One region of the Woeseia sp. D3-10 genome, then DNA from elsewhere that is predicted to be linked to it. Evidence: riboswitches for the same ligand, from Rfam matches in the RefSeq annotation. Region 1 holds a riboswitch; each other region holds the start of a gene.
The links. A riboswitch is a leader RNA that binds a small molecule or an ion and turns the genes downstream of it on or off. The one in region 1 is predicted to bind cyclic di-GMP.
Positions count from the first base shown of each region.

Region 1 (7,393 bases):
CGATAACAATCAAGACCGGCAGAATGAAATTCCAGAACAGGCTGGTGCGTATGCCTTCGAACGGTTCGATGTCGGTCAGCTCACGACTCATGAGTGGCTGAGCACCATCCCGTAGCACTTTGCCTTCATTTTCGGCGCGGGCTTCGGCCGCTTTCATAGGGCCGAACTCGGGAATGATGCGGGCCGCGATTGCGCCCACCATGAAGACGGCGAGGATCGCGTAGACGTTATACGGAATGGCGTATATGAAGACCCGCATTGCATCCGCATCGTCGGCAATCGGTCCCATGCCAATCATCAGGCCGGCAATGAATACGGCCCATCCGGTTATCGGCACGATGACACTGACCGGAGCGGACGTTGAATCGGCGATGTAAGCGAGCTTCTCACGAGAAATCTTAAAGCGATCGGACAGGGTGCGCATCGTTGAGCCGACGAACAGCGGACTGAAGTAATCACTGAAAAATACAAACATGCCCATTACCCAGGCGGCGAGCTGAACGCGCACGCGCGTCATGTTGCAGCTTTCGACCCAGGCGGAGAAATTTCGGATAGCACCGGTGCGCTGGAAAAACGCGATTGTTACGCCAATGAATAGTTCGAGCAGAAAAATCCACGAAAACGCCGTGGTGCCCAGCGCATTCTTCAGCAGATTGGGGAAGCCCATCAGCCCTTCACCGGCAATGAACACGCCGACAAGGCAGGCAACGGCGAGTGAGAAAACGGTATTGCGGGTAACGAAGGCAAGAACGATAGCAACGGCGGCGGGCAACAGCGACCACGCGCCAACGGCGACGGTTTCTTCCACGACTTCCCCCCGGAACGTTGTTATTACGAAAGACGTTACACCAAAAGTGCCTTGCTTACACTTCGTCCCGGGCGCGCCGCCGCTCTATTCCGGCAATAATCGAGAAGCCTAGTGCTCGTAACGGTTCCGGTGGCATCCAGCTCGCATTGCCAAACAGAGCGGGCATGTCCGGTATATCCATTCCCAGTGCATGGTCGGCCAGCAGCTTGCCAAACAAGCTGCCTTTGACCACGCCGCCGCCATTGCAACCGGCCGAGACAAACAAACCGCGCTTAAGCTGCCCCCATAGCGGCGCCCCGTTGTAGGTGAAGCCGGTCGCTCCAGCCCAGACCGATTCGAACGGCACATCGACCAGCCCGGGATAGCGTCGCGACAGAGTGGCGCGAAGTTTAGTGGCGACCAGGTTGTTGTCTGATTCGCGTTCGTAGCCGTAAAGACTTCTTACCAATAAGCGACCGTCCGACGTCTTGCGCAACGTGCTACCCAGTCGGTGAGCCGGCAACAAGCCCCATTGGAGATCGTTGCCACAATGTTCCCGTTGAGCATCTGACAACGGCGCGGTGAGTCCGGCGTAGGTGTACATCGCGGTGATTCGTGAAGCGCCAACACCTAGGTATTTGCAGAACGCATTGTTGGCGAGAAATAGCTTGCGTGCAGTTACGTGGCCGTTTGGCGTTGTTACACGCCAGGCATCCCGAATCGCGTCAATTTTGATTGCGGGAGATTCCTCGAATACGGAAACGGTTGTGGGAAGTTTGGCCACCAGTGAGCGAATCAGCGCGGCCGGTTGCACGAGGTAACAATGTGGGGAGTAAAGTCCCTCGCGGTAGAAGCGCGTGCCGATGCGTTCCTGCAATTGTTCTCGCGACAGAGTTTCGACGGGGAGGCCGGCCGTTTCGAGAAATGTTCGATACTTGCGTAAGGCAGCGCTGCCCAATTTTCCGGCGGCCGCGCGGTAGGTCCCGGCGCGTTCCAGCTGGCAATCTATTGCTGCGGACGCGGCATCTCGCGCTAGCTGTCGCATCGTTTCGCCAAGCAGTTCATTGCAGCGCTGCAAGCGATCCATGTTTGCGGTATCGACGTCATTGGCCAGCGATATTTCGAGCAGAAACCCTGAGTTGCGCCCTGGGTTACCTTCACCAATTCGACTGGCATCCAATAAAGTGATGTTCGACGAAGGTGATAATTCAGCGTAACGCCGTGCAGCCGCAACTCCGGTATAGCCGGCGCCTATAATGATGAGATCGCTTTCGAGTTCACCATTGAGGGTTGTTACCTCGGATTGCGCAGCGAGCAGCGCATTCCAACCGCAGCTGCTCTGATAGGCAGGAAATTTTTTATTCATAGAAAAATAATCCCGCAACGTGGTTTTGCATAATGCACGATGAAAGGCGATTTGGCGTTGTTTTCGTGAATTCTTGAAAGCAATTGCAAGCCACCGTTCCTATTGAACTTAGTGCGGTTTCACGTTGTGCAGACAGTTTGCGATGTGTCCGCAGAATGCGACGGTTATTAAACATATCGTAGGCAACGCATTGTCACATAATTCATGCGTCGCGATTTTGAGACAGGTTTTTTTTCTAAAGTCTTCTGGTAGGTTGGCCGACATCAGAACGAAGTAATAGTCGGTAAAGTCTGTTTCTTAAAATTCAGTAACTAAATTTAGCCAGTCACTGATAAGGGCAAACCAACTGAAAAGTTGGGACGCAAAGCCACCGGTCTAAAGGTTTTTACCTATGACAGCGGGGTTGCCAGTAGGACACGATGCGCAGTGCTCGGAAGGGCGCGTATCCAGCTTTAGAGGCGTTTAGACCTCGCACCTACCGGTCTCGTGATTCTCACGAGCCAGCGTTTCAACATAATTCGGTTTGCCTGTCAGTCTGGCAGGAGCGAACGAATGTACCCGAAGCACCTTGTGCGACCCACTCAACGCTACGCAATTGCGATCACAGCGTTGCTTGCTATGACTGGTTGTCTGCCGACCGGTGAAGTCGATCAAACCACGGACAATGGCAACAGCAGTGGCGAAATTACGAGTTCGCACCGCATCAGCGGCAGTGTCGGCGATGGCCCCGTAACCAACGCAGAGATTCGAGTAATCGCGAACGATGGCACGAGTCTCGGTGTGGTCATGAGCGACTCCAATGCGGACTTCGATGTGGAAGTTACAACTGCCGCAAGCGATTACCCGCTTTCCTTGCTGGGCCTGGGCGGTACCGATCTCGTCACATTGACGAGCCCGGATTTTGACTTGAAGAGCATGGTCCGTTCGTCGACGACTGCGTCCGTTGCAAACCTCAATCCGTTTACTACGATCGCCTTCGAAGCGGCCACTGACATGAGCGGTGGTGTTAACGCGGCGAACATGGACGCCGCGCTGCGGACTGTGCACCTTAAGCTGAACAGCGGGCTGAGTACGCTTGGCAACTCGACAACAATGGAAGCAGCTTTCGACGAAACAAACGTTGCGGAGATAGTTCGTGCTTCCGAGACTCTGGGCGAAGCTGTGCGTCGTACCCGTGACGCATTAGTGGCCACCGGCCGTTCCGCCAACGGCAATTCAGTTGTTACAAGTGTGGGCTCGGATCTTATTGATGGTGTGCTTGATGGTCGCGGTGGTTCGCGCACTGACAATCGCGTTTCCGTTGTGTTTGCAGTGGCGTTGGCGCAGGTGTCGCTGGAGTCAGGGCGTAACCAGTTAAGGGTATTCGGCAGCGATGCGATGGGCCGCATTCAGGATGCCATCAACCAGGTTTTTGATGGCACGCCCAACCCGGCACTGGCCGATCTGCCGCTGACCTCGGGCATGTTGGAGTCCATGCGAATTGGCTTGATGGTTGCGGAAGTCATGCAGCCGTCAGCAGCTATTGCGACATTGCGCAACGAAGTAGCCGAATTGCGCCCGCTCATGAATGGCGCACAGGTTCGGGCAGCGTTGTCGGGTACGGCGCAGGCGGATATCGACGCCGGCCTGATAGCGGTTGCCGGCGCGTCGGCAAGTGAGTTGGACGCCCTCAATCTGATACTGAGAACCGGTAACGTCGCGAGTGATAATTCGGCGCCAGTGATAAGTGGCGAGCCGCGGACGCGGATTGGAGCAGGTGCTGTCTACAACTTCGTTCCAACCGCCAGTGACAGTGATGGCGATACCCTGACGTTTACAATCTCCGGGCGACCGACCTGGGCGACCTTCGACAGTTCGACGGGCCGCTTGAGTGGAACGCCTTCTCAAAGCGATATCGGCAGTACGCCAGGCGTTTCGATCAGCGTATCGGACGGCGAGGCCGTTAGCAGTCTGCCCGCATTTACGATCACCGTCGAAGCAGGCATCAGCAATTCGGCACCCACCATATCCGGTACGCCGTCCAGCAGCCTGGTGGCGGGCAATACCTACGACTTTACGCCGAATGCCGCCGACGCCGATGGCGATGCGTTGACCTTCAGCGTTAACAACCTGCCGGCGTGGACCAGCTTCAATGCACAAACCGGTCGGTTGACAGGAACGCCGTCGGATTCCGATGTAGGTATCTACTCGGGTATTACGATTACTGTCAGTGACGGTACCGCCTCAGCGAGTCTCGCCGCATTCAGTATCACCGTGGAAGAAGCCACAGTGCCAAACCGGGCGCCGCAGATCAGCGGTAATCCGGCAACAACCGTGCAAGCCGGCTCGGCCTATACCTTCCAGCCAACGGCCAGCGATGCCGACGGCGATGCACTGACCTTCAGCATCAGCGGTCGACCGGCATGGGCTTCGTTCAGTTCGTCGACGGGTGCGTTGGCGGGTACACCGGATGAGGGTGACGCGGGTAGCTACGCCGGGATCACGATTTCTGTAACCGACGGCGAGTTCACTGCCAGCCTGCCGGGCTTTACCATCACAGTGGAAGCAGCGCCTGCGAACAATGCACCGCTGATTTCAGGTACTCCGGCTGCGACCGTTCAGGCGGGTTCGAGCTATAACTTCCAGCCGACAGCCAGCGATGCCGACGGCGATGCGCTGACCTTCAGCATCAACGGACGCCCGTCCTGGGCATCGTTTAACCAGTCGACCGGTGCGTTGACGGGTACACCGAACGCGGGTAACGCGGGCAACTACGCCGGGATCGCGATTTCTGTCAGCGATGGTGAGGCCACTGTCAGCCTGCCGAGCTTTGCGATCACGGTTGAAGCGGTTGCCGAGAACAACGCGCCGGTAATCTCAGGGAGTCCGGCCGCCTCGGTGCTTGTTGATTCGTCCTTTAGTTTCCAGCCAACTGCGAGTGATGCCGACGGCGACAGCCTGACGTTCAGTGTCAGCGGTGCGCCGGGCTGGGCCAACTTCAACACGAGCAACGGAAGCCTGAGCGGAACACCGTCAGCCGCCGACGTTGGTGTTTATTCTGGCATTCGAATCACGGTAAGCGACGGCGAAGACAGCGCCACGCTTGGTCCGTTCACGGTTACCGTCAATGCGATTACGCTGGGTTCTGCAACGTTGACCTGGTCTGCGCCGAGTCTGAATACCGACGGCACGCCACTGGTTGATCTGAGCGGTTACCGTATTTACTGGGGCACAAGCTCAGGCAACTACACCAATTCCGTGACCATCGACAATCCGGGACTGACGACCTACGTCGTTGAGAACCTGGCACCGGGAACCTACGAGTTCGTCAGCACGGCGCTCAACGCGGCCGGCACGGAAAGCGGCTACTCGAATCCCGTCAGTCGTACGATTCCCTGACAGGCGACCAGAGCCGGGCGAGACAGCCCGGCTCTGGTGGCTTATCATCCCGCCCTGCAATTCACGGCGCGGGCACCCGGTTCGCGCGATTGTTTCAGGAGCGGTGGGTGATCAGTACGGACGTAGTTATTGTTGGCGCAGGCCCGTGTGGCCTGTTTCAGGTCTTCGAGCTCGGTCTGCTCGGGCTGAAAGCCGAAATCATCGATTCCATTCCGCGACCGGGCGGGCAGTGCAGCGAGCTGTACCCGGACAAACCCATCTATGACATTCCCGCAATCCCTGTGTGTACCGGTGAAGAGCTGACGCAAAGCCTGCTGAAGCAGATCGAGCCGTTTGGCTGCGGCATGCATTTTGGCGAAGAAGTGACCGAGCTTGAGGTACAGGATGACGGCAGCTTCCTGCTGGCCACGAGCAAAGGTAAACAATTTGCTGCCAAAGCGGTCGTGATCGCTGGCGGTGTCGGCTCGTTTCAACCACGCGCGTTACGTGCTGAGGGCGCGGAAGCCTGTGCCGGCATCTCCCTGCACTACAGCGTCAAGGATCCCCAGCAATACAAGGATCGCGATATCGCTGTTCTTGGTGGCGGCGATTCCGCGCTGGACTGGGTGCTGGCTTTGCAAGGTGTCGCGCGGCACATCACGCTGATCCATCGTCGCGACGAGTACCGGGCCATGCCGGCATCAGTGGCACGATTGCGTGAGTTGCAGGCGGCCGGGCAGGTTGACGTTATCGAGAATGCGAAAGTCACCGCGATCGATGAAGACAATGGCGCGATGAGCTCACTGACCGTGCAGGTCAAAGGTGGCGAGGCACAAACCGTTGCCGTGCAAAACGCACTGGTCTTCTTCGGCCTGGCTCCGAAACTCGGGCCGATTGCCGAGTGGGGGCTCGACATCAACCGCAAGACGATCAATGTCGATACCGAGAAATTTGAAACTTCCATACCGGGCGTCTACGCGGTTGGTGATATCAATCAGTACCCGGGCAAGAAGAAGCTGATTCTGTGCGGTTTCCACGAGGCAGCACTGGCGGCCTTCGCAATCAAGCAACGGCTCGAGCCGGACCGGAAAGTGCACGTGCAATACACGACGACGAGTCCGATCATGCACGAACGGCTGGGCGTGGAGGATTAACCGCCGCAGCTCTCACCGAGCGCCGCGAGCTGTTCAGCGAGTCCATCCAGGGCGTAATTCACGCTCACCGGTACTTCGGAGTACGGCGTTACGGTGACTTTGAGTGACGACTGTCCACTGAGGTAGTCGATGAGCGCGGCGTTATCGGCGGTGTCGCTGGTATGGGTAATCTTGTTCGAACGATCAACGCCCAGTTTTACGGTGATGGGGTCATTGTCATCCGCCGCAAACTGCACTTCGGTGTTGAATGAAGAGATAAAACGCCGCCAATCGATTCGGACTTTAATCGCCGGATCGGTATTGGGAACGCAACGGAACTCCAGTCGCGGATGCACTTGCTTCATCGCGTACTCGTCGCCAATCGTGTTGGTCGATTCCTGGTGCAGTACCGCTACCGTCTGGTAAGTCGCTTTATCCTGCAGTGTTTCCAGCGTCCAGGCGTCCGCCGCGCCGGGGTTTCCGGCAATGGCGAATACTGGAGCGACGAGCAATGTGGCGAGCAAATATTTCATAAGATCTGTTCCGTTTGTCTAGCGTGCCTGCACGCCTTTGATGGCACCTTCGATAAGGTTAAGAGCGGCCTGCCGGCTGACGCCGTGCGGGTCCAGCGGACCGGCTGGTGTCGATGCGATGCCCAGTGCAACTGATTTGGGGTATTCGAACATGAGCGTCATGGCTCCCGCCAATTCCTTGCTGGTGGGTCCGTCGGCAACTCGCAGGCCATGGCCG
Region 1 is NZ_JBVVTW010000007.1:723,453-730,845, reverse strand. Features, by position in the region: gene AC0L8N_RS04165 (Na+/H+ antiporter NhaC family protein) at 1-808, opposite strand, end outside; gene AC0L8N_RS04160 (NAD(P)/FAD-dependent oxidoreductase) at 864-2,153, opposite strand; cyclic di-GMP riboswitch class I at 2,480-2,564, shown strand; gene AC0L8N_RS04155 (beta strand repeat-containing protein) at 2,706-5,531, shown strand; gene AC0L8N_RS04150 (NAD(P)/FAD-dependent oxidoreductase) at 5,591-6,664, shown strand; gene AC0L8N_RS04145 (hypothetical protein) at 6,661-7,176, opposite strand; gene AC0L8N_RS04140 (arginase family protein) at 7,195-7,393, opposite strand, start outside.

Region 2 (7,393 bases), 1.8 Mb from region 1:
TCGACGACAAGCTCCGTACCCGGCTGCTGAAAATTCAGGTTCCGGAAGTGGAGGCCGCCGCTGACCGTACCGCGCAACGACTCTGCAGACAGTTGTTCGGGTACGGCCGTTGTCGCGCGCGCCCAAATCCACGCTGCGCCCGATTCTGTACGCAGCAACCAAACGACCGCGGCAACGGCGACAACAGCCGTGCCGATCAGCAGTATCAGCAAATAACGACCACCACGTCTGATCACAGTAACGGCGATCCCATGGTGAAATGAATACGCCAGGGTCGGCCTTCCGTATCCAGTGCGCGGGCGAAATCGACCCTTACCGCCCCGGCAATTGAGTACCAACGCACCCCAAAGCCCACGCCCTTGCGTAGTTCTGCCTCATCCCAGTCGTTAAAAGCGTTCCCGATATCAGCGAATGCGGCAACCGACCAGGCGGACGCAACCTTCATCTCAATCTCGGCACTGGCAGAGACGACGTTATTCGAGCCAATGTCGTTGTTGCTGAGTTCCTCAAACCCGTAGCCCCGCACGCTGCTGCTGCCGCCCGCTTTGAAGCGGTATCGATCCGGCAATTGGGTTACCGATAGCGCAAACGGTTCGCCGTCGACGGTGCCGGTGATGTCGCGCACATCGGCATCGCTGTAACCGAGCTCCGCGCGCAGTAAGACCTTCCAGCGATCACCGTACAAATAGCTGCGGCGGCTGGAAATGTAGAACTGGGTGAAGTCCCGCTCTGAGCCCCACGCTTCGTTGCCGGTAAACAACCATGCACGCTCGCGATGGCCCTCCGTCTCAAAGGCTTTGCCGCGCACCGCCGGCCAATCCCACTCAATACCAACGGCCAGGGTACTGACCGTATTGCGGAACAAACCGCTGAATCGCGGATCGTCCGCAAACGCGATGATATCCGGTGCAGAATCTGTACCCGGACGGTAATCGAATGATTCGCGGATGAGCTCCACATAGACAGTTTCCAGTATTTGCTGGAAGCCCTGTTTGCGGTCGCGCACATGGAGCCGCCCAAAGCGGGCATTCAGATCCTGGACCTGGCCATTGGCAAGCGTCACGAAATCTTCGTCATTTTGCTGCCGCTTGAATTCCAGATCCTGGTTGTCGTAGCGCAACGAGGAGCTCGCTACCCAGTATTGACGTTGTGCGGTTCGGCGAGGGATGCGGTAATCGGCACGAATAGAAAACTCGTCATCAATTTCCCGATAGCCGGTACCGACGTCTATCCGATCACCTTTGGTAGAAAGACGATGCCGGCTCCACAAACCCTGCAATCGAATTCCGGTGTCGGTGCCATAGCCGAGAGAACCCTGATAGGTATTCTTTGTATCGCCTTCAAGCTTGGTGTGCAGATTGACCACCGGCGGTGATTGCTCGAACATTCGTTCTTCGCGCACTTCAATGTCAGTGAAATAACCAGTACGCCACAAGTCGAGTCGAAACTGCTCCAGCAGCTCCGCATTGTAAGGTGTGCCCGAATCAAAGCGCGCCACATTCTCGAGCACCCAGGGCTTCAGTATGTCCTGTTCAAAAATGACGTCACCGAATAACACCTGAGGACCACTGTCCATAACAAGGTCGAGACGAGCTTCGTTCGCTGCAAGGTCCACCGAAATTTTTTGCTCGGTAAAACGCGCCTGCAGGTAGCCCTGAGTTTCGGCTGCGATCAGCAGCGACTTTTTCTGTTCTTCCCACCGGGGTTGATTCAGCACGGCACCAGCGGGCAATGGCCAGTTGCGCTTCCAGTTGCGCAGCTCGGCATTGTCAGCGCCGTCGCCCTTGAGCTCAATATTGGCAACGGCAATGCGCATCGGTTCGCCGGGACGGACTTGCACACGCATGCGCCAGTTCTCGCCATCGACCGGAACCAATGTGGCCGTTATTTCTGGCTGGTAGTAGCCGTACGGTTTTAGCGCATCGCGTACCCGCTCTCGGGCTTCTTCGCTGAGCTCATCGAAGCGGCCGGCCGACACGCGGCTGTTGCCGGTAAAGCCAAAACGTTCGAGGTGCAACCGCACATTGCTCAGCAACGGATCTGAAATACCGGTCACCACATAATTCAGCTCGTTGGCGAGGGCCGGCTGTGTGAGCGAAATACCAAGGCACAGCCAGGCCAGGCGCTGCCGCATTCGTGAACTGAGTAACCGCACTATGTCTTAACCATGATCAAGGGGCCGTGCATTGTAATAGGACAAATCCGGGCTGCATGTAGTTTCGACAGCAATACCGCAAATCGGCGGCTGCGCAGGTGGCAAATGACTGAACATGCCGTTTCGGCTTCACCTGGCCAGCCTACCGTGCATAAGCGATTTAACATCATACAGCTAAGTGCGGACTGGCAAATTGACAGGCCCCTGAGGCCGTGCCACGATCATCCATCAATTGATAAAGGCACACCTGTCGAAAGTCAGGGTCGCAAAGCCACCGGTCTAAGGGGATACCTACGACAGCGGGGTTGCCAGCAGTTTCAGGCGTCTTGCGCCTGCGGCAGCCGCCGACCCTTCCCGCCGGTTGAACAACTTCGCGACTCTCGCCAATTGCCGACATTTTCCGTGTGCCGCAGGGAGTGGGAGATGGGCGCAAACATACTCAGGCAATCAGGTGCATTCCGCGTGCGCGGTACGGCCAAGCCATGCACGTTTCAACCTCAGGATGAACGCGAGTTGTTTCGCTGTTTCGCGCCCAGCGCCAACTTCCTGCCACCGTTCCGGCCTGCCGGTGCCGGCAGCGCGTCTACCGATTGCAATTCAACGACGGCAGGGACAGTGATTGATCTGACCGCATTGAATGCGATTCGTGAGGTCAATCTCAACAATTTCACAGTTACTGTTGAACCCGGCGTCCGCATACGGGACCTTGCCTCCGAGCTTGCGTCCCAGGGTCTCGAACTGGAAGGTTGTCACGACCTGATGGACCGAACGGTTGGCGGCGCCGTCGCCAGTGGCTGTATTGGTCCTGCCATGAGCGGTGAAGGCAGTCTGTTCGCGTCTCAACTTTGCAGCGCAAGATTACTCACCCCTAGCGGCGCACCACTTGAAGTTGATGCCAGCAAGAATAATTTGCTCAGTGCCTTGCGGCTAAGCTACGGCATGCTGGGTGTACTCTACGAACTGACCTTGCGAGTGCGACCGGTGCGACCGTTCACGGCCAGCCACCGCCGCTGCACGATCAGCGAATTCGCTGCTATTTCAGACAAAATTGCCCGGAGTCCGGCCGGTGTGCGCTTTTATCTGATGCCTTTCCGTGACCGGGTCTATCTCGACTTGCGCCGGCACGACAGCGGCAGCGCCGACGGCGGACGGTTGCCGTGGCGAATCAAGGACTGGGGAGAAAGCACGGTGTTGCCACACGTCTTCAAATCCCTCCGGCACCTCGTGCCGGTCAACGGCGTTCGTTACCGTTTGATCGACGAGATCAGCAGCATCACTCAGGGTCTGGTCAACAACCGATTGGTTGAACACGGCAGCAACTCAACCATGCAAGCAAGCATCGCCCATGCTCAAAAAATGAATTACTCAACCTGGCTGTTTCCCGCCAACGATTTCGCCATTGTCGTTCAGGCCTATCGGGACTTCTGTCAGCGCATACATAAAGAGAACGGCTTTCGTTGCGATATGCCGACAATGGGCTTTCGCTTGAACCGCGACTCATCGGCGTTGCTGTCGCCGATGTTTGATGAACCCATGATCGCGTTGCGCGCTATTTCCACGCAGTCTGCCGGCTGGGAGGATTTTGCCATCGACTTCGCCGAGTTTGCCCAGCACTGGGGCGGCATACCGTTGTTTAACCAGTCCCGCAGCCTTTCTCAGGATCACTCACGGCAGATCTTCGGTGAGCGTATCGAGTTTTTCCGAAAAATCCGCCGTCGGCTGGACCCGGAGAACCGAATGATGAATCCGTTTCTGTCTCAGTATTTTCTCTAGCGTGAACTGAGGCTGGCAACGCCAACGCCTGCCTGGCTCGGGCCGCACTCGCGCGCCCGAACGCCGCACCCGCCGACCGCTCCAATCCAAACAGCCTTCCCGCGCATCTGATTGACAGTGGCGAACGTCCTGTCTTACGCGTTGACTTGGGCATTGCGCCTCCGGAACTTAGTGTTATACTCAACTATAACACCAACATACCAAGGACAATCCAATGCCTCCCAGATCAGCATTTGTGCGTTTAGCGTTGCTAACGGTTTGCGTTTCGCTGGTAACCGCCTGTGGTGTGGGTGAGGCTCGCCTGGCCAGTGCCGAGACCGCCACAGCGCCACTGCCGGTGAGCGGCGTAAGTGCGTATATCACTGATTTATATGCCACTTATCAAGCAACCTCAACATTGGGTGCCGACGGCGACGCCGCCGTGCCGGCAAGGGTCAGCGGCGAGGTAATCGAGCTGTTGGTCGAAGAAGGCGACCGCGTTGTGCAAGGCCAGTTACTGGCAAGGCTCGACGGCCAGCGTCTGGCCCTGCAGGTCGAGCAGTCAGGTGCCGAATTCACTTTGCGCCGTACCGAGCTTCGCCGCCAGCAGCGTCTGCACGAGCACGGCCTCATCAGCGCCGCGTCTTTTGACAGCCTGCAGTACGACGTTGAAGCGTTGGCCGCCGCCCTGGAGCTGGACCGGCTGAATTACAGCTACACGGAAATCCGTGCCCCCATCAACGGGATCATCAGCAGCCGGGACATAAAACTCGGGCAGTACCTCAAGCCCGGTGATCTTGCATTCCGCATCAGCGACACGACGCAACTGGTGGCCACCATTCGTGTGCCGCAAAACGAGCTTCGACACTTCCAGGTAGAACTGCCGCTGACCTTGCAGGTGAAGGCCGCCGGAAGTCGGGAATACGCAGCGATGATTGATCGAATCAGCCCGGTGGTTGACCGTAGTGATGGCACCTTCCGTGTCACTTCCTACGTGGACAATACCAACGGTGAACTCGCACCAGGCATGTTCGCGAGAATCAGTGTCCGCTATGAAGAGCATGCGGATGCCGTTGCCCTGCCTGAAAGTGCCGTCATAGAAGAAGACGGTATGCACGTCGTCTATGTAATCAAGAACGGATTGGCGGAACGGCGCGAAATCGTTCCCGGTGTCAGGGATCGCGGACTGGTACAGATAGTCAAAGGCATCACCGCTGGTGAAGTCGTCATCAGCAACGGCTCAGCGGGCGTTCGCGACGGAACAGCCGTCATTGCGATGGATTCTGCGGTTGCCCACCAGGGCCGTTAGCAAATAACAATAATGAGGGAGCGTTACGAGATGACAGCCAACCGGGCTTCAGGACTTCTGCTGGCACTGCTGCTGGCCGCGTGCCAGCCAGAATCAGACTCAGAAACCGCCAGCGAGAACGAGCCGCAGCCGGCTATTCCGGTCGAGGCCGCGTATCCAAGTCGGGGTGACATTGTTTCGACGTACTCTGGTACTGCCGCGATTGAAGCGCTGGCCGAAGCAACGGTCATCGCCAAAGTCGGCGGAGAAGTTCGGGAGATACTGGTTGAGGAAGGTGACGACGTCACGGCCGGCCAATTACTGGCAAGGCTCGACGGCGACCGACTGCGGCTGGTGCAGACACAAGCTCAGGCTAACTTGCAGAAACTACGCCGCGACTTTCAAAGAAACCAGGACCTGAAAGACCGAAGTTTGATTAGCACCGGTGACTTCGAAAAAATTCAGTATGAAATGGAAGCGCTGGAAGCCAGCTATAAGATGGCCAGCCTCGAAGTCAGTTACACCGAGATTCGCGCCCCTATAAACGGTGTTGTCTCCGAACGTTTCGTCAAGAAAGGCAATACGATCGATGTCAACGCGAAGCTGTTCCATGTAACCAGTCTCGATCCGCTGGTCGCATACTTGCACGTGCCGGAGCGGGAATACCGACGCATGTCCAAAGGAATGCCAGCGAGCATTCAAATCGATGCGCTCGGCGGTGCCCGCTATGAAGCGAGCATCGCGCGTATCAGCCCCGTCGTTGACCCCTCCACCGGCACCTTCAAGATCACGGTAGAAATCTCTGACCCGGCGCGACGTTTGAAGCCAGGCATGTTTGCGCGCATCGGCATCGTCTCCGACGTTCATGCTGATGCCCTGCAGATCCCCCGCGGCGCGATTATCGATGATGGCGGCGAAACATCCGTGTTTGTCATCGACGGAGAAACCGTCAGCCAACGCACCGTTCGTACAGGCTTTGTAGCCAACGGCAACATCGAAGTTACTGACGGTCTTAACGCCGATGAGCAAATTGTTGTTGTCGGACAGACCGGGTTGCGCGACGGCTCACGCATCCAGTTGATTGGCGCCGATAACGACGTCAAGAGTGTCTTGGCGACACCAACGTCAACCACTCAAGACGACAGCTGACAGGAACCGGACTATGCGGCGACTCATTGAAATCGCGACGCAGCGGCGCGTCACTATCGTCATGTTCACGATTGCCGTTGTGCTGTTTGGCATGGTGTCCCTGTCACGCCTGAATGTGAACCTGTTACCGGATATTTCCTATCCAACGATCACCATTCGCACCGAGTTGACAGGCGCGGCACCCGTAGAAATCGAAAACCTGTTGACCAAGCCCATAGAAGAGGCGGCGGGCATCATTCGGAATGTGCGGCTGGTACGTTCAGTATCGCGTTCCGGGCAATCCGACGTCACGCTGGAGTTCCTGTGGGGCACGGACATGAACATTGCCGGCGTCGACGTCCGGGAGAAGATCGATATTCTGGAATTGCCGATCGAGGCTAACCGCCCGTTGTTGTTGCGATTCGATCCGTCCAGTGAACCCGTTATGCGTTTTGGGCTGCTGCGCCACGAAGAAGGGATCGCCGGCACCGACAGCGACGAGGCCACACTCAAGTCATTGCGGCGTCTTGCCGAAGACCGCATCAAGAATGATCTGGAAGCCGTCGAAGGCACTGCCGCCGTTAAAGTCAGCGGCGGCATGGAAGATGAAATCCAGATTCGCGTAGATCAGCAGAAATTATCGCAGCTTGGACTCAGTATCGCGGAAGTCGCGAATCGACTACGCGCTGAAAACGTCAACTTGTCCGGCGGGCGCCTGGAAGAAGGGGCGCAGCGTTTTCTTGTCCGTACTATCAACGAATTTCAGAACGTCGATGAATTCGCCAATGCCATCGTCGCCAACGTTGCTGGTACACCCGTCTATCTGCGCGACATTGCCACTGTCAGCCGCGGCCATAAAGAGCGTGAAGCCATCACCCGTATCAACGGTCGCGAATCGGTCGAACTGGCAATCTATAAAGAGGGTGATGCAAATACGGTACAGGTTGCCCGGCGCGTCAGCAGCCGTCTTGAGGACATTCGCGAGACACTGCCGGAAGGCCTGGATCTGACTCTCGTGTATGACCAGTCCACCTTCATTTCAGCAGCCATACGCCAGGTGACGTCGGCGG
Region 2 is NZ_JBVVTW010000007.1:2,538,870-2,546,262, reverse strand. Features, by position in the region: gene AC0L8N_RS11680 (translocation/assembly module TamB domain-containing protein) at 1-236, opposite strand, end outside; gene AC0L8N_RS11675 (autotransporter assembly complex protein TamA) at 233-2,134, opposite strand; cyclic di-GMP riboswitch class I at 2,386-2,468, shown strand; gene AC0L8N_RS11670 (FAD-binding oxidoreductase) at 2,579-3,928, shown strand; gene AC0L8N_RS11665 (efflux RND transporter periplasmic adaptor subunit) at 4,143-5,216, shown strand; gene AC0L8N_RS11660 (efflux RND transporter periplasmic adaptor subunit) at 5,247-6,344, shown strand; gene AC0L8N_RS11655 (efflux RND transporter permease subunit) at 6,358-7,393, shown strand, end outside.
Region 2: it holds a riboswitch for cyclic di-GMP, as region 1 does, so the genes downstream of both, AC0L8N_RS11670 (FAD-binding oxidoreductase) here and AC0L8N_RS04155 (beta strand repeat-containing protein) in region 1, are expected to answer to the same signal.

Region 3 (7,393 bases), 400 kb from region 1:
ATCGGGGGCATAGTTGCCCACCAGAAGAATGCTGCCCACCTCTGTCGGATTAATGCTGCTGATGCCTAGAGGTTGATCCGCTTGGCTGTGCGCGGGCTCCTGGTCAGGTGGTAGATCGGACGAGGAGGGGAGTTGAGTGCCTGAATTCAGCACGCGAAGTTTGGTGACCACTCGTTCATTATTAATTGTTTCTTGCTGCGGGTATTGCTGGGGTCGAGGACGGCGCCAATATACAGCGGTGGCCGTCTTGGTGGTATAGCGAATCGTAAGTTTTTCTATTTACTACATTGGACGTCGGGCGTGTTGCAATCAATGGCACTTCGTTGTGGAACAAGTCCGGAAGATACTATTACCAGCCTGCCCGAAAATGAAACGCCGCCCAGATGGGCGGCGTGTCCATACTCATTGCAGCGTCGGTGGCATTGGGATTTTTGGGGGATCGGCCAGCTCCGACGTAACTCCGATGATTTCATCACCAGCCACGTATGCGCCGAGGTTAATCGCGCCACCGCCGAACATGTTAAGTACGTCAAGCCCTGCATTCAGTGCAGGTGATGCACCGCTCAGGCGGAAGTTTCCGCCGGATGCATTGACCAGCATTGGATCTGCTTGCATGCTGCCGACCAGGTCCTGATTGTAATTGCTTTGCCAGCTGGACAGCGAGTGATTCGCGTAAGCGATTCTGGCGAGTGTACCGACAGACCCATAAAGGTTATTCGCGAAGGTGATGTTACTTACTTCAGTAACGTCTTCACCTTGAATGCCGTATGAACTGTCCAGAACTATATTGTTACGGATGACGACATCGCGGTAACCAGTAGTGCCCGGCTTGACATGAATTCCCAAATTGTTCGCGTACAGCGTGTTGTTGGTAACGTCGATGTTGGCGGGGCTGGAGCCGTTATAGCCGATAAACACGATACCAGAGCCGGAGTTGTGAACGATGTTCTGGTAGGTGCGAGCACCGAACGCTGTGCCGGCGTCGTTGATAATACCGTGAGTGATGCCAACACCCAGGTTATAGAGCAGGTTGTAGCGAACGGTGATTCTGTGGTTCGCAGTTGCGCCATAAGAGCCTTTGATAAATATGCCGCCCTGAGAGTCATGAATCTCATTGTGCTCCATGGTGATACCGCTCGAATCATATAGAATGATTGCAGAGCCATTGTATTGGTTTGACGCACCGCGATTCTCAAACAGGTGGTTGCTGCGAATCAGCGAGTCCGTCGAATATTCAATTCGAATGGCGCTGTGATTGTCGCCCCAGCTAACTGTTTTGCCACGCACTGTAAGATTCTGAATCGTAATGTTGCTCGAACCCCAGACGACGACCGGGCCGGTATCTGCTTTGGTGTCTACATTGATTTCATCAATATAGAAGCCGTCCCAAACGATGTATTGGCGGTTCAAAGTACCGATGATCGGTTCGCCAATTGTATTCGTATTCGATTGCAGGCTAACTACGCCCTCTGCTCGAATAGTAATCGGGTCGCCTGGCCGGCCATCATTTACTGGATTGTAGATCGGCTCGTAGCGCTCGCCGGTGCCCTGCGTAGTCGAGTAGACGCCAGCTCGAACTATAACGGTGTCACCCGCTTGCGCGGCTTGTCCGGAGTTGGGGCTATTAATATTTGTGCTTCCCCACATGGCACGGCCAAGTGTCGACCAAGGACTGTTGGCACTATTTTGTGCGTAACTCACACTGTCGTCGCCATTAGCTCCATCGACATAGAGTTCCTTGGAATGAATGCCGGTTGCTCCCAGCATCATTGCAACAAACAGTGCAAATGCGTGGCCGCTGCGGCGTTTGATACGTCCTGTATCCCCGTGTTTGCGGGTCCATATCCGAGTAGTCATTTCCTATTTAACCTCGTTAGCCGTCTGTCCGGCTTGTAATGCATCTTGTGTGTACTTGCTCATGGCTGCGTATGCCGCTGCCGTAAGGTGACTGCCGTCTTCGACAGCAAACTCGCTCTTTCGTGTTCCGTCCGAGTCCGCGAGGAGCGATTCAAAGTCGAGAACCGTTATGCCTTTGGAGCGGGCAAAATCTTTCAGCCAGATGTTGACCTCGTTCACGTGCCCATTAATCATGCTTTGATAACTGGTCTTGCCAAGAATGTCGCCTACAACGCTGGCCGCCCAATTCGTAAAGCCCGCTTTGCCGCGAATGGACACCTCTGTTGCAAGAATTACTTCAATTCCTTCCTTTTCTGCAGCGGCAACCATCGATTGGTAACCTCTCTGGATGCGTTGTTTCGTTTCTGCCATCTTTCCGGGTTCTGCGCGAAAGATGTCGTTAATAAAGCCCCAGATTAAGACCTTGGCAGGGTCAAGCGCGACTACGTCCTGGCTGAATCGCTCTTGCATGTCAAAGGACTCGTTACCGCCTATTCCTCGATTAACCACTTTGTGACCAGCCAGCCGCTCGATTGGCCATTCTGCTGCGTACGAGGCTCCCAGTATTACCGCTGGAGCATTGTTGCCTGTCATTGGGTCCTGTTGAGCTCCAACCGTCGCTGATAAAAAAAGTGTCGTCAAAAATAGGAATCGGACGTGTAATCGCATTGTCTGGTTTGCCACTGTCGTTCGGTTTCGGGTACGGGTCTGTTGATCTTCAGTGCCATTGTTTCATAGCGTGTTGATGCTTCTGACCTGAAAAATCGGCGCAGGTTTAATTTACGACACGCATGACGTCGTTCGAGAAGCTGCTTTCAATGCCATATTGATTGACCGCCGTAGCGACAAAGTAATAAGTGCCGGGAGCCAGATTCTCGACTTGATAGGACGAAAGCCCCGGATTGTCGACATAAACGTCATTCGGATACTGGCCACGGGTCATGCCGTAGTAGATCTTGAATGCGGCGTGATCGGTAAACGGTGTACCGTCGGTATTTACCGACGGTGCAGCCAGTGACAACGTTACAGAGCCAAGCCCGGACTGCGTAACCGCAATCGAGAACTGGCGAAGTACCACGGTCGCCGTACCATCGGACACGCTGATCGTTATGTTGTTGTACGAACCTTCATTGCCGAGCAGCGGTTGCCCTGTTAATTGTCCATTGGTGGTGTTGAAGGTTGCCCAGTTTGGAAGGTTTTCGATCGAGAACGTCAGCGGGTCCCCGTCCGGGTCGGTGGCGTTCGGTGTAAATGTGTAGGTCTGCCCGATCGTAATGGCGGATGCAGGGCTGCCGGAAATGACCGGAGCCGAGTTGCCGTCCTGACCGGGGGGCGGCGAGTTGCCGTCGCCGTTATCGACTTCTCCACCCGCTGTCAGGCAGCCGCTCAAGGTCAGCAGCAGCGACAGGATGGCAAAAGTGCCGATCGACTTGGACAAAACTAGTTTCATTACCGTACCTCGTTCGATGTCTTGAGCGTCAGCAGGTGCAGGTGCTTTGGTAATGCAACCTTGCGAACGTTCGAGCAACCGTGGTTCACGAATTCCGGTAGTCAGGGGCTAATCTGGCAGGTGCCGTTAGATAGCGTCCGGGAGTGCGATCGCACTTCGGACTCTGGCAACCCCGCTGTCATAGGTAAAACCCGTAGACCGGAAGCTTTGCGTCCCTGTCTTTCGACAGGTTTGCCATTTACAGTACAGCCAAGTTATAGCACTGGACTGACTGCAGGCAAGGCCCGTACCTGTAAACTTTGAAGTCCATCATGCTTTAAGTTCACAGACCGCTTATGTCACATGACCGAATCGTCTCTAGCTGCTGATATAAGGGCAGCACGAATATTCGGCGGGGCAGGAAGTGCATGCACTCAATACCCCGTAACACCGGGCTTCAGCTTTATTAGAGCAAGTACTGTGCCAAAAAATACTAATGTGTTTAGAATCAGAGCAGTTACGTCTAAATTGATCTCGCCCTATGGCGTCGCATCCTAGCAATTTGCGAATTTTCTGTCGCAATTCTCTGACGCCGTTTAAGGTCTTTTCTAGGTAACAGCAGCTAAGTCCCCAGCATTCCAGCGGTTTTGTTTCGTCGCCGTTCAGCGACAGGTCCGAAGTGCTTGAAAATTCTGCGCAAAGTCTTTGATTGCGCGAAAGGACGGTAGACCAGTATCGCGGGAATCATGCGGCGAACCTTATGGTCGTCGCCGGGCTGAACCGGCTTTCTGCTACTATTGCCAGCCTTTTTCTCAGGCAGGAACAGACCCTGAAATGACCGTTCGTACCCGTTTCGCTCCGAGCCCAACTGGAGTCCTCCACCTTGGCAGTATTCGCACTGCGCTTTTTTGCTGGCTGTACGCGCGCCACACCGGCGGAGAATACCTCGTAAGGATTGAGGACACTGATCGCGAGCGCTCGACGGACGAGAACGTCACCGCCATTTTCGAAGGACTGTCGTGGCTCGGCATTACCTCGGATCAGCAGCCCGTCTACCAGACCCGACGTTTCGACCGGTATGGCGAGGTGATTGCCCAATGGCTGGACGAGGGTAAGGCCTACCATTGCTATTGCAGCCGGGAGCGCCTGGCCGCTCTCCGCGAGGAGCAAATGGCCGCTGGCGTGAAAACGCGTTACGACGGTCGTTGTCGTGATGGCGCTGTGCCTGTTGATGGGGTGAAGCCGGTTGTGCGTTTCCGTAATCCGGCGGACGGCGATGTGCTGGTGGCAGACCTTGTTCGCGGTGATGTGGTATTCAGTAACCGCGAGCTCGACGACCTGATTATTTGTCGCTCTGATGGTGCGCCGACCTACAACTTCACAGTGGTTGTCGATGATTCCGACATGGGTGTTTCGCACGTCATTCGAGGGGACGATCATCTCAACAACACGCCGCGGCAAATGAACATGTTTGCCGCATTGGGGGTCTCTCCGCCGAGTTTCGCGCACCTGCCGATGATATTGGGACCTGACGGGGCCAAGCTGTCCAAGCGGCACGGCGCTGTCGATATACGTGACTATCAGCAGCAAGGGTATTTGCCTGCCGCGTTGCTCAACTATCTGGTCCGGCTGGGTTGGTCACACGCGGATCAGGAAATTTTCTCGGTCGACGAGATGATTGCATTGTTCGATATCGCCGACGTCAATCAATCGGCCTCCGCCTTCAATCCGGAAAAGCTGCGTTGGCTCAATCAGCAGCACATCAAGGCGATGCCGGCTGAAGAGCTCGGCGAGCTGCTGCGGCCGTTTCTTGAACGGGCGGGGTTGGCTGTTGACTCAGGGCCTGAGCCGTCGGCAGTTGCAGACGCCTACCGCGAACGCGCCGAGACACTGGTGGACCTGGCCGAGAGTTGCCAGTACCTCTACAACGACTTTGACGAGATTGATCCTAAAGCGGCAAAGAAAAACCTTCGGCCGGTTGTGCTGGAGCCTTTGCTGGATGTGCGCGAACGATTGGCGGCATTGCCAGAGTGGCGGGCAAGCGGGCTCATGGAGACGATTGAAGCCGCTGCTGCGGCGTTTGATCTCAATATGGGGAAACTGGGTCAGCCGCTGCGTGTTGCGGTGACTGGCAATGGCGTTTCTCCGCCTATCGATATCACGCTGGAATTAATCGGCCGGGAGCGTAGTTTGCAGCGTCTGGATGCAGCACTCGAAATGATTCGCGAGAGAGCTGCAGCCAGTTGATAGCAATACGCTCAGGGAATTTCGGTTCCGCCTTGACAGCGCAGGCATGGCTACGTAAAGTCCCGGCCTCCGTGGGGCTATAGCTCAGCTGGGAGAGCGCTTGCATGGCATGCAAGAGGTCGGCGGTTCGATCCCGCCTAGCTCCACCAAATCCTTACGGAAACAAGTCCTGAGTCCCCATCGTCTAGAGGCCTAGGACACCGCCCTTTCACGGCGGTAACAGGGGTTCGAATCCCCTTGGGGACGCCATACAAACAAAAAGGCCCGTCTTGTACGGTTCTTTTATTTCTCGATTGATACGGTTGCGTCGAGTCGCATCACGCCCGATCCCACCTCCCGGGATGAGTCGCCTGTTAGCTGCGGTTGGCCACGCACCTGGCAAAAAGTGACATGGTTCAAGCACCGCGGCGCAGGATGGCGCCGTGGATGTCTTCGAGCTTCAGGCGACGGGTGTCGATGCCGTGACGGGCCAGCAGCCAGGCCGAGCCGGCCATGGTACCGGTGATGATCATTGCCGCCAGCATCAGGTTGTCAAACAACCCGGCAACACCGAGCAACGCACCTAGAATACCGCCTGTCTTGGAGCTGGCCGCAACAATGCCGGCCCCGGTACCGCGCAAGTGGACCGGAAAAATTTCCGATGCGTACGGGATGAGCATGGCGATGACGCCGCTCGCACTCACCAGCAAAAGGGCGATCGCAGCGCTCAGCAGCGTCGTCGACTCGTCGACGGAACCGCGTGCCAGACATACCATCCAGAGCGAGACGACCGTGAACACTATAAAAAGCACCAGTGAGCGAATACTGCTCCAGAAGTGATAGAGCCAAACTACCAGCAATACGCCCGGCAGGGCGACGAGCGCGGATTGGGCAATGATCGCATTCGCCTGCTCCTCCAACCCGGTTGCCCGTAAGCTGGTTGGCAGCCACAGCAGGAAACCGAAATTCACCAATCCCCAGGCAAGTCCGGTTGCCACCAACCCCAACGTGATGCCGTAGTAGGGCGCACACCAAAGTTCGCGCCAATTGCCGGTGTCCGAGTCCGGAAGGGGTTCGGCTACGACTGCAGAAACGTCGTGTTCATGGTCACCACAGAATCGCTGCAAGACGTTTCGCGCCTGCTGGTTCAGGCCCTTGCTGGTGAGATAGCGTGGGGACTCGGGAATGTAACGCTTAAGAAAGATCAGCAACAGACCTGTAGGTAGTCCGAGCATCCACAGGATTCGCCAGCTGAACAGGGGTTCGAGAATTGCCGCTGCACTGGAAGCGACCAGGAACCCGTCGGCAGTACCAATGTTTTGCATGTGGGGGCCAGTTCAAAATTCGCAGCATGTTACCGCCAACCGTTAGGCGGGTCAGGCTGTAGTGCAAATCAGTTGTGTGATTTTGTAGTGCAGTTTTGGCGGGTTCAGCGATGGAATACAGAACGCATCCTGTCTTCCATACGCTCAATGACATCGCTGTCGCAGGCATGGTCTCGCATCATCTTGCGAACACCCTGGTTTACCGCCGTGATGCCGCCGTTGCCGAGAAACTGATCGACCATCGAGCCCAGGAAGTCGTTGGGTTTCATCGTCCCCACTTTTCGGAACGTGGCCTCAAACTCTTTATTAACCTTGAAGCTGGAATTGATCGTATAGCCCTCGCTTCTCGCCATCTCGACGCCGAGAAGGTTTGTCGTAGTTACCGTTGGGACAGTGGTCGTGACGGTGAATGAGGCGGCATCTGCCCGCAGGCAACGCGCGGAATTTTTCTGGTAGTTGAGGAGGTATACCGCGGTTGCCGGCTCGACAAGGCGAATCTGGTCAATGGCCAGTTCAT
Region 3 is NZ_JBVVTW010000007.1:323,346-330,738, reverse strand. Features, by position in the region: gene AC0L8N_RS02260 (glycosyltransferase family 4 protein) at 1-39, opposite strand, end outside; gene AC0L8N_RS02255 (right-handed parallel beta-helix repeat-containing protein) at 403-1,857, opposite strand; gene AC0L8N_RS02250 (GDSL-type esterase/lipase family protein) at 1,861-2,565, opposite strand; gene AC0L8N_RS02245 (putative Ig domain-containing protein) at 2,672-3,346, opposite strand; cyclic di-GMP riboswitch class I at 3,509-3,592, opposite strand; gene gltX (glutamate--tRNA ligase) at 4,160-5,572, shown strand; tRNA gene AC0L8N_RS02235 (tRNA-Ala) at 5,646-5,721, shown strand; tRNA gene AC0L8N_RS02230 (tRNA-Glu) at 5,746-5,821, shown strand; gene AC0L8N_RS02225 (MFS transporter) at 5,968-6,876, opposite strand; gene AC0L8N_RS02220 (hypothetical protein) at 6,981-7,393, opposite strand, start outside.
Region 3: it holds a riboswitch for cyclic di-GMP, as region 1 does, so the genes downstream of both, AC0L8N_RS02245 (putative Ig domain-containing protein) here and AC0L8N_RS04155 (beta strand repeat-containing protein) in region 1, are expected to answer to the same signal.

Region 4 (7,393 bases), 210 kb from region 1:
CGCAAGTGTCGAAGACGCACGACTGGCCGCCGATGAATTTGGTTATCCCCTGGTGCTGAAACCGTCGCGCGAAGGCTCGAGCGTCGGCATGAGCAAAGTGTTTGAAAAGAGCGAGCTGGAAGCAGCAGTCAAACTCGCGCTGAGCTTTGATGCCAACGCGTTAGTTGAGACTTGCATCGTCGGTCAGGAAATTACAGTTGCTGTGTTACAGGGTGTCGCACTGCCAAGCATCCGTATCGAAACACCGCGCGTGTTTTATGACTATCGCGCCAAATACGAATCGGAACGTACCCGCTACACCTGTCCGGGCAGCGGTGACGTCGCCGAGGAACAAGAGTACCTGGACCTGGCATTGGCGGCTTTCAATGAGCTTGGCTGCAGCGGCTGGGGTCGGGTTGATTTTATGACCGGAAAAGACGGTGTTCCGTTAGTGCTGGAGGTCAACACAGTCCCCGGCATGACCTCACACAGCCTGGTACCGATGGCTGCCAAAGAAGCTGGCATGGACTTCGCGGAGTTGTGCTGGCGAGTGCTGGAAACGAGCGTTGATGCAGTAAATCAGGGTGCGGAGGTTGCAACTCATGGCTCGTAAACAGGCCAAGCGACGCAAACAGTCTGAACGTCCGGCGTTCAAGTTGCCGCGCATTCCATTCGCCCGCATCGGCGCAATGGTATTGGCAGCGCTGGTGATTACCGTGAGTTATCGCCTCAGCGCAAACTTGCTGGACCGACCGATCACGGCAATCACGATTGATGGCCCGTTTCAGCGAGTAAGTGCACTGCAGATTGAAGAAACAATCAGCGCCGAACTTCGTCGCGGGTTCTTGTCAGCGGATCTCGACGACATACAGGGGCAGTTGATGGCCATGCCTTGGATAGATCGCGCGAACGTTGTGCGTCGCTGGCCTGGGCAGCTGGAGATCAGTGTCAGTGAGCAGGTTCCTGCAGCTTGCTGGGGTGAACGTGGGTTGCTGAATATCCGCGGAGAATTGTTCGTCGAAGATGCGCGGCACATTCCGGCAGAGCTGCCGCGATTGAGCGGTCCCGAAGGCCGTTCGGACGACGTGGCGAGACGCTATCTGCAGATACGTGAGCAGTTGATACCCAGGGGGCTTGACGTTCGGCGCCTGCATCTGGATCCGCGTGGCGCGTGGGACATGACTTTGCAGAACGGTATTGAAATTCGGCTGGGCCGACGTGATGTGGATACGCGTACACAATTGTTCCTCGATGTCGTCGCTGACGTCATTACACGTCGTGCAAAAGAAATCGATTTCGTGGATTTGCGGTACAGCAACGGCTTTACGATTGGTTGGAATGGTGAAGCGCCAGACTCTATATCAGCGCCGAATGAATCGGCGCCGGAAATGCTGGCGGGGCGTAGCGAATGACCGCTATGAAATTCTCACTTCTGAAACAGGACAGTATTAAGTGAGCAAGCGCGCAGACAAAAACCTGATTGTAGGACTCGATATAGGTACGTCCAAAGTTGTCGCCATCGTTGGCGAAGTGACGGAGGACGGCAATATCGAAGTGGTCGGCATAGGTTCGCATCCTTCCCGTGGGCTGAAAAAAGGCGTGGTCGTGAATATTGAATCGACCGTGCACTCCATTCAGCGCGCTGTCGAGGAAGCGGAGCTTATGGCGGGTTGCGATATTCATTCCGTGTACGCAGGCATTGCTGGCAGTCATGTCCGCAGCCTGAACTCACACGGCATAGTCGCGATACGCGACAAGGAAGTGAGTGCCGGCGATGTTGATCGTGTTATCGACGCGGCCCGCGCTGTTGCAATCCCGGCAGATCAGAAAATTCTCCATATCCTGCCGCAGGAATTCCTGATCGATAATCAGGAAGGTATACGCGAACCGATCGGGATGTCGGGCGTCCGGCTCGAAGCCAAAGTACACATGGTGACGGGTGCCGAAAGCGCTGCTCAAAACATCGTCAAATGTGTGCAACGTTGTGGGCTGGAGGTTGACGATATCGTCCTGGAGCAGCTCGCATCGAGTTATGCGGTGCTGACCGACGATGAGAAAGAACTGGGTGCGTGCCTTGTCGATATCGGCGGCGGAACCACTGATATCGCGGTGTTTCTTGGCGGTGCAATCCAGCACACGGCAGTGATCCCGATTGCCGGTGACCAGGTTACCAACGATATCGCTGTATCGATGCGCACGCCCACGCAATACGCGGAAGAGATCAAGATCAAGTACGCCTGCGCACTGTCGCAACTGGCGAATTCGGATGAAACGATCGAGGTGCCCAGTGTCGGCGACCGGCCGCCGCGGCGCTTAGCTCGCCAGACGCTTGCGGAAATCGTTGAGCCGCGCTTCGAGGAGTTGTTCGGGCTCGTGCGTGATGAGTTGCGCCGCAGTGGCTTTGAGGAACTGATCGCAGCGGGCGTCATCATTACCGGCGGCAGCGCGAAGATGGAAGGCGCAGTTGAACTGGCGGAAGAAGTGTTCCACACGCCGGTTCGGTTGGGTTCGCCACAGTATGTCGAAGGCCTGCTGGAGGTGGTGCGTAACCCCATTCACGCAACCGGCGTTGGCTTGTTGTTGTACGGCTACGAAGACCTGAAACGACGCGGCAAACGCAGTACGCCGGTCGGCAGTGGTCTCGCGGATATTTGGGAGCGCATGCGTTCCTGGTTCCAGGGACAGATTTAGTGGCGATGTCGTGTTCAGGCATACACCACAAAAAATACGTTGCGCAGATGAGCGCGCGACATGGGCAAGAGTGAGAGTTGAAAAGTTTAGGAAATCCTTAAGCGGAGGGATGATTCATGTTCGAATTAATGGATGCGCATAGCCAGAGCGCAGTGATAAAGGTCATCGGAGTTGGCGGTGGCGGCGGCAATGCCGTCGCGCACATGGTTAATTCCGGTATCGAAGGCGTGGATTTTATCTGCGCCAACACAGACGCACAGGCACTCAACAGTGCACGTGTACGCACAGCCTTACAGATCGGCTGCAACATCACCAAGGGTCTTGGTGCTGGTGCTGACCCGGACGTTGGCAGGCAAGCGGCGATGGAAGACCGTGATCGTATTACCGAAGTCATCGAAGGTGCTGACATGCTGTTCATCACTGCCGGTATGGGCGGTGGTACAGGAACAGGCGCGGCACCGATCGTCGCGCAGGTGGCAAAAGAGCTGGGCATTTTGACGGTGGCCGTCGTGACCAAGCCTTTCATCATGGAAGGCGGCAAACGCATGATGATTGCCGATCACGGTATCGCCGAACTCGGCAAGTACGTTGATTCATTGATCACCATTCCGAACGAGAAGTTGTTGTCGGTACTGGGTGGCGAGACGACCTTGCTGGATGCGTTCCGGTCTGCAAATGAAGTGCTGCAAGGTGCTGTGCAGGGTATCGCCGAATTGATAACGCGACCCGGTCTGATCAACGTCGACTTTGCCGATGTTCGGACAGTCATGGCGGAGATGGGCATGGCCATGATGGGTTCGGGTTCGTCATCAGGCGAAGATCGTGCACGGGAAGCCGCTGAGATGGCGGTTTCCAGTCCGCTGCTTGAGGACATTAATCTGGCCGGTGCGAACGGCATTTTGGTTAACGTCACTGCTGGAATGGATTTGTCTATCGGTGAATTCCAGGAAGTGGGCAACACGATCAAGGAATTCGCATCGGACGATGCGACGGTCGTGGTAGGCACGGTTATCGACCCGGACATGGGAGATCGGATTCGGGTAACGGTTGTAGCTACCGGGCTCGGCAAGCAGATGGCGCAAGCAAATACGCCAATGCGGGTTGTGCGTCGCAGTTACGACGCGCCGACCCCGGCACCGGCACCGGCGCCGTCTTCGGAGCCGAACTACCACACGCTGGACAAGCCGACCGTACAGCGCAAGCGTGCGGTAGGTGATGGCCTGGAAGAGCCTGGATTGCAAGACGACTTGCTGGATATTCCGGCATTTTTACGGCGTCAGGCAGACTAGAGCTGTCGCCGCAATAAAGCTCGTGTCACTCACTCTGCACGAGCCAGTGCCTCCGCTGTGGCCGGCCCGAATGATCGGGCCGGCCACTTTTGACGGGGAACAACGTTCAATATTCGGAGTCGGATGCAGCCTGTTTGCTGGATTGTGAGTAGCCGACCGGAGTGAATGGCTTGAACTTGATGGACGGTGTGCTAATCTTTCGCCCAATTTGAATGAGAGAATGGCTGTAAGCCATTGAAATATAAGTGGTGTTTCTACAACATGAACCACACGGGAACGACATTTCCGGCTAATTGACCCAGTCGGTGTTCTGCTGCCCGCAGCCACGGTTGCAACGCAGCCCATACAACCAGCGGACGTTCGAGATCGACATGGATACGGACCGGCCGCGGACAGCTTAGCGAGAATTTGTGGCAATGTTGCGACAACGAACTTTGAAAACGGCCATTCGGGCCACCGGCGTGGGCCTGCATACCGGTGAGAAGGTTTACATGACCTTGCGCCCGGCCGCGGAAAACACGGGCATTACCTTTCGACGTGTCGACCTCGACGAACCGGTGGATATTCCCGCAGATCCCAAGCTGGTTGGCGAGACCATGCTCGGCACAACCCTGGTCAAAGGCGATGTCAAAGTCGCGACCGTTGAGCACCTGATGTCGGCACTGGCGGGTCTGGGCATCGACAATGTGTACGTGGATTTGTCGGCACCGGAAGTTCCCATCATGGATGGCAGTGCGGCGCCGTTTGTATTCCTGCTGCAATCCGCCGGTATTGAAGAGCAAAACGCGGCGAAGCGCTTTGTTCGCATCAAGCGCAAGATTCGCATTGAAGAAGGCGACAAGTGGGCGCAATTGACGCCGTTCAATGGCTTCAAAGTCAATTTTGGTATCGACTTCAATCACCCCGTCTTCAATAAACTCAGTCAGCACGCTTCGATCGATTTTTCCTCGTCGTCGTTTTTAAAAGAAGTCAGCCGGGCCCGCACGTTTTGCTTTCTGCGCGATGTTGAAACATTGCGCGAACGAAACCTGACGCTCGGCGGCAGCATGGACAACGCTATCGTGCTCGATGACTACCGCATCCTGAACGAGGACGGCCTGCGTTACGCGAATGAGTTCGTTATTCACAAAATTCTGGACGCGATTGGCGATATTTATCTGCTCGGTCGCACGGTCATCGGTGAATTCTCCGCGCACAAGTCGGGCCACGACCTGAACAACAAGCTGATGCGGGCCATGCTCGCTGATACGACGGCCTGGGAAGAGGTCACTTACGAGGATGCGGCCAAAGCGCCTATCTCCTACGCGACTCCGGCCTACGCCTGAGTCAGGTGCCCGACTCCTGTCGGGCCACCCGAACCTGACAGCGCGCAACTTCCGGCACGTGCGCGCGCGCGGCCCGCAACAGCGCATCCGTCTCGAAACGCAGCCGTGCCGCCCACGCAGAGCTGGCGGCAACCACGACCAGTTCGTCCTTCTGGACGGTGGTTGATATCACGACTTCAGCTAAGTCTTTGTCCAGGCTCGATTTAATGAGGTCCGTGAGGTCCTGATTCTGGCGCGCACGACGGATAATTTTGTCGAGGCGTCCAGAGGACGATGAGTTCAGCAGCTTATCGAGGCGAATAATAGTCATGAAGTGTGACGCGCTAGGCGTTTTCAACGGACCAGAAGTGACCGGGTTCGACATTCTGGCCGTGCGATCTTGTAATGAAAAGCGTCATTATGCATATTGACCGCCTTGATAAGGGCATACCCGCCGAAAGCCGGGGACGCAAAACCACCGATCTAAGGGACGCTTCGTCCTAGGACAGCGGGGCTACCGAAGTGACCATCGACCATAGGCTGACAAAAACGACGCGGCGCCACGACTGGCAGCCGGGCCATGATTGCGGTGGTTTCGTTAGTGCAAGTACCTATGACTATACGCATCCGGGGCGTAGTTAATGAATGTAGTGATATTTGGCAAGGGGTTTGGCAAACCTCGACAGATCAGCCTGTCCGGCCCAACCGCGGGGCTGTTTGCAGCGCTGATAATTGGTGGTTTTTGTGGAGCGGCTTTTCTTGGCGGCTATTTTTACTCAGTACAGAACGGTTCCGGCGTAAGTCTGGAAACCACCGCTGTTCTGAATGCCGAGCTTGAATTGCAACGCGATGCCATTCTGACAACCCGGCAGGAAACCGAAGATACGCTGAACGCTTTGGCGCTGCGCATTGGGCAGATGAATGCGCGCGTGATCCGGCTGGATGCGCTCGGCCGCCGCCTGACCGAAATGGCGGACCTGGACGACGGTGAATTTGATTTTGATGCCATCCCCGCCCTCGGCGGCCCCGAAGAACCTGATTCCATCGGTTCGTCTGTCGCGGTACCTGAAGTATTGACCGCCATGCAGGGCCTGGCTATGCAGCTCGACAACCGGGAGGCGCAGCTTGGCGTTCTGGAGTCGGTGATACTTAATCAGAACCTGAACGACCGCGTCTATCCGCATGGCATGCCGGTCAAGTCCGGCTGGATGTCTTCCTATTTTGGTCGCCGTACTGATCCGTTCACGGGCAAGACGGCGAATCATCGCGGCGTTGATTTCGCCGGCAAGGAAGGCGCGGAAATTGTCGCGGTTGCGGACGGCGTCGTGACCTGGTCGTCAAAACGATACGGCTATGGGCAGTTAGTTGAAATTAATCACGGCAATGGCTACGCGACCCGCTACGCGCACAATTTGGAAAACCTCGTCGCTGTGGGTGAAGAAGTCCGCAAAGGCCAGACCGTAGCTCTAATGGGCGAGACCGGTCGGGCAACGGGGCCGAATTTGCACTTTGAGGTTCTGCACCGCGGCCAACGGGTTAATCCCGTGTCGTTCATTCGCAAGGGCTCCGCCGAGTAAGTCACCGTATTCCGGGCATTTACAGGTCCTCGATGCCAAGTGTGACAGCTGAGCCTTACGGCCCTTGGAATTTTCTCCTCTGGCCTCATAACCCCTTCTTGAATCAATAACAACAGATGCTCTGGACGGTAGTTGCCGGAACCCCGGTTCGGCAATTTGTCTGAGTCAGAGTAATCCGTGGTGCAAATTTCCAGTCAGTACGTAAAATACCGGTCTTTGTGTGTGGCCGTGGCGGCAGCGCCTCCGGCTGAATACCCTCTTGCAGGAGCCCTCAGTGGCAAATTTTCTTACTCGATTTTTTGGTAGCCGAAATCAACGTCTGTTACGGCAGATGTACAAGGTCGTAAAACGCATTAACGACTTGGAAGAGGGGGTCAAAGCGCTGGATGACGGTGCCTTGGCTGCGAAGACAGAAGAATTCAAGAAACGCCTTGCGGACGGGGCAACACTCGACCAGCTGCTGCCAGAAGCATTCGCGGTAGCGCGGGAAGCGGCCTGGCGAACGCTGGGCATGCGCCCTTTTGATGTGCAACTAATCGGCGGCATGGTTCTG
Region 4 is NZ_JBVVTW010000007.1:932,616-940,008, reverse strand. Features, by position in the region: gene AC0L8N_RS04965 (D-alanine--D-alanine ligase) at 1-592, shown strand, start outside; gene AC0L8N_RS04960 (cell division protein FtsQ/DivIB) at 582-1,391, shown strand; gene ftsA (cell division protein FtsA) at 1,432-2,670, shown strand; gene ftsZ (cell division protein FtsZ) at 2,787-3,959, shown strand; gene lpxC (UDP-3-O-acyl-N-acetylglucosamine deacetylase) at 4,376-5,284, shown strand; gene AC0L8N_RS04940 (DciA family protein) at 5,286-5,594, opposite strand; cyclic di-GMP riboswitch class I at 5,698-5,785, shown strand; gene AC0L8N_RS04935 (M23 family metallopeptidase) at 5,905-6,840, shown strand; gene secA (preprotein translocase subunit SecA) at 7,115-7,393, shown strand, end outside.
Region 4: it holds a riboswitch for cyclic di-GMP, as region 1 does, so the genes downstream of both, AC0L8N_RS04935 (M23 family metallopeptidase) here and AC0L8N_RS04155 (beta strand repeat-containing protein) in region 1, are expected to answer to the same signal.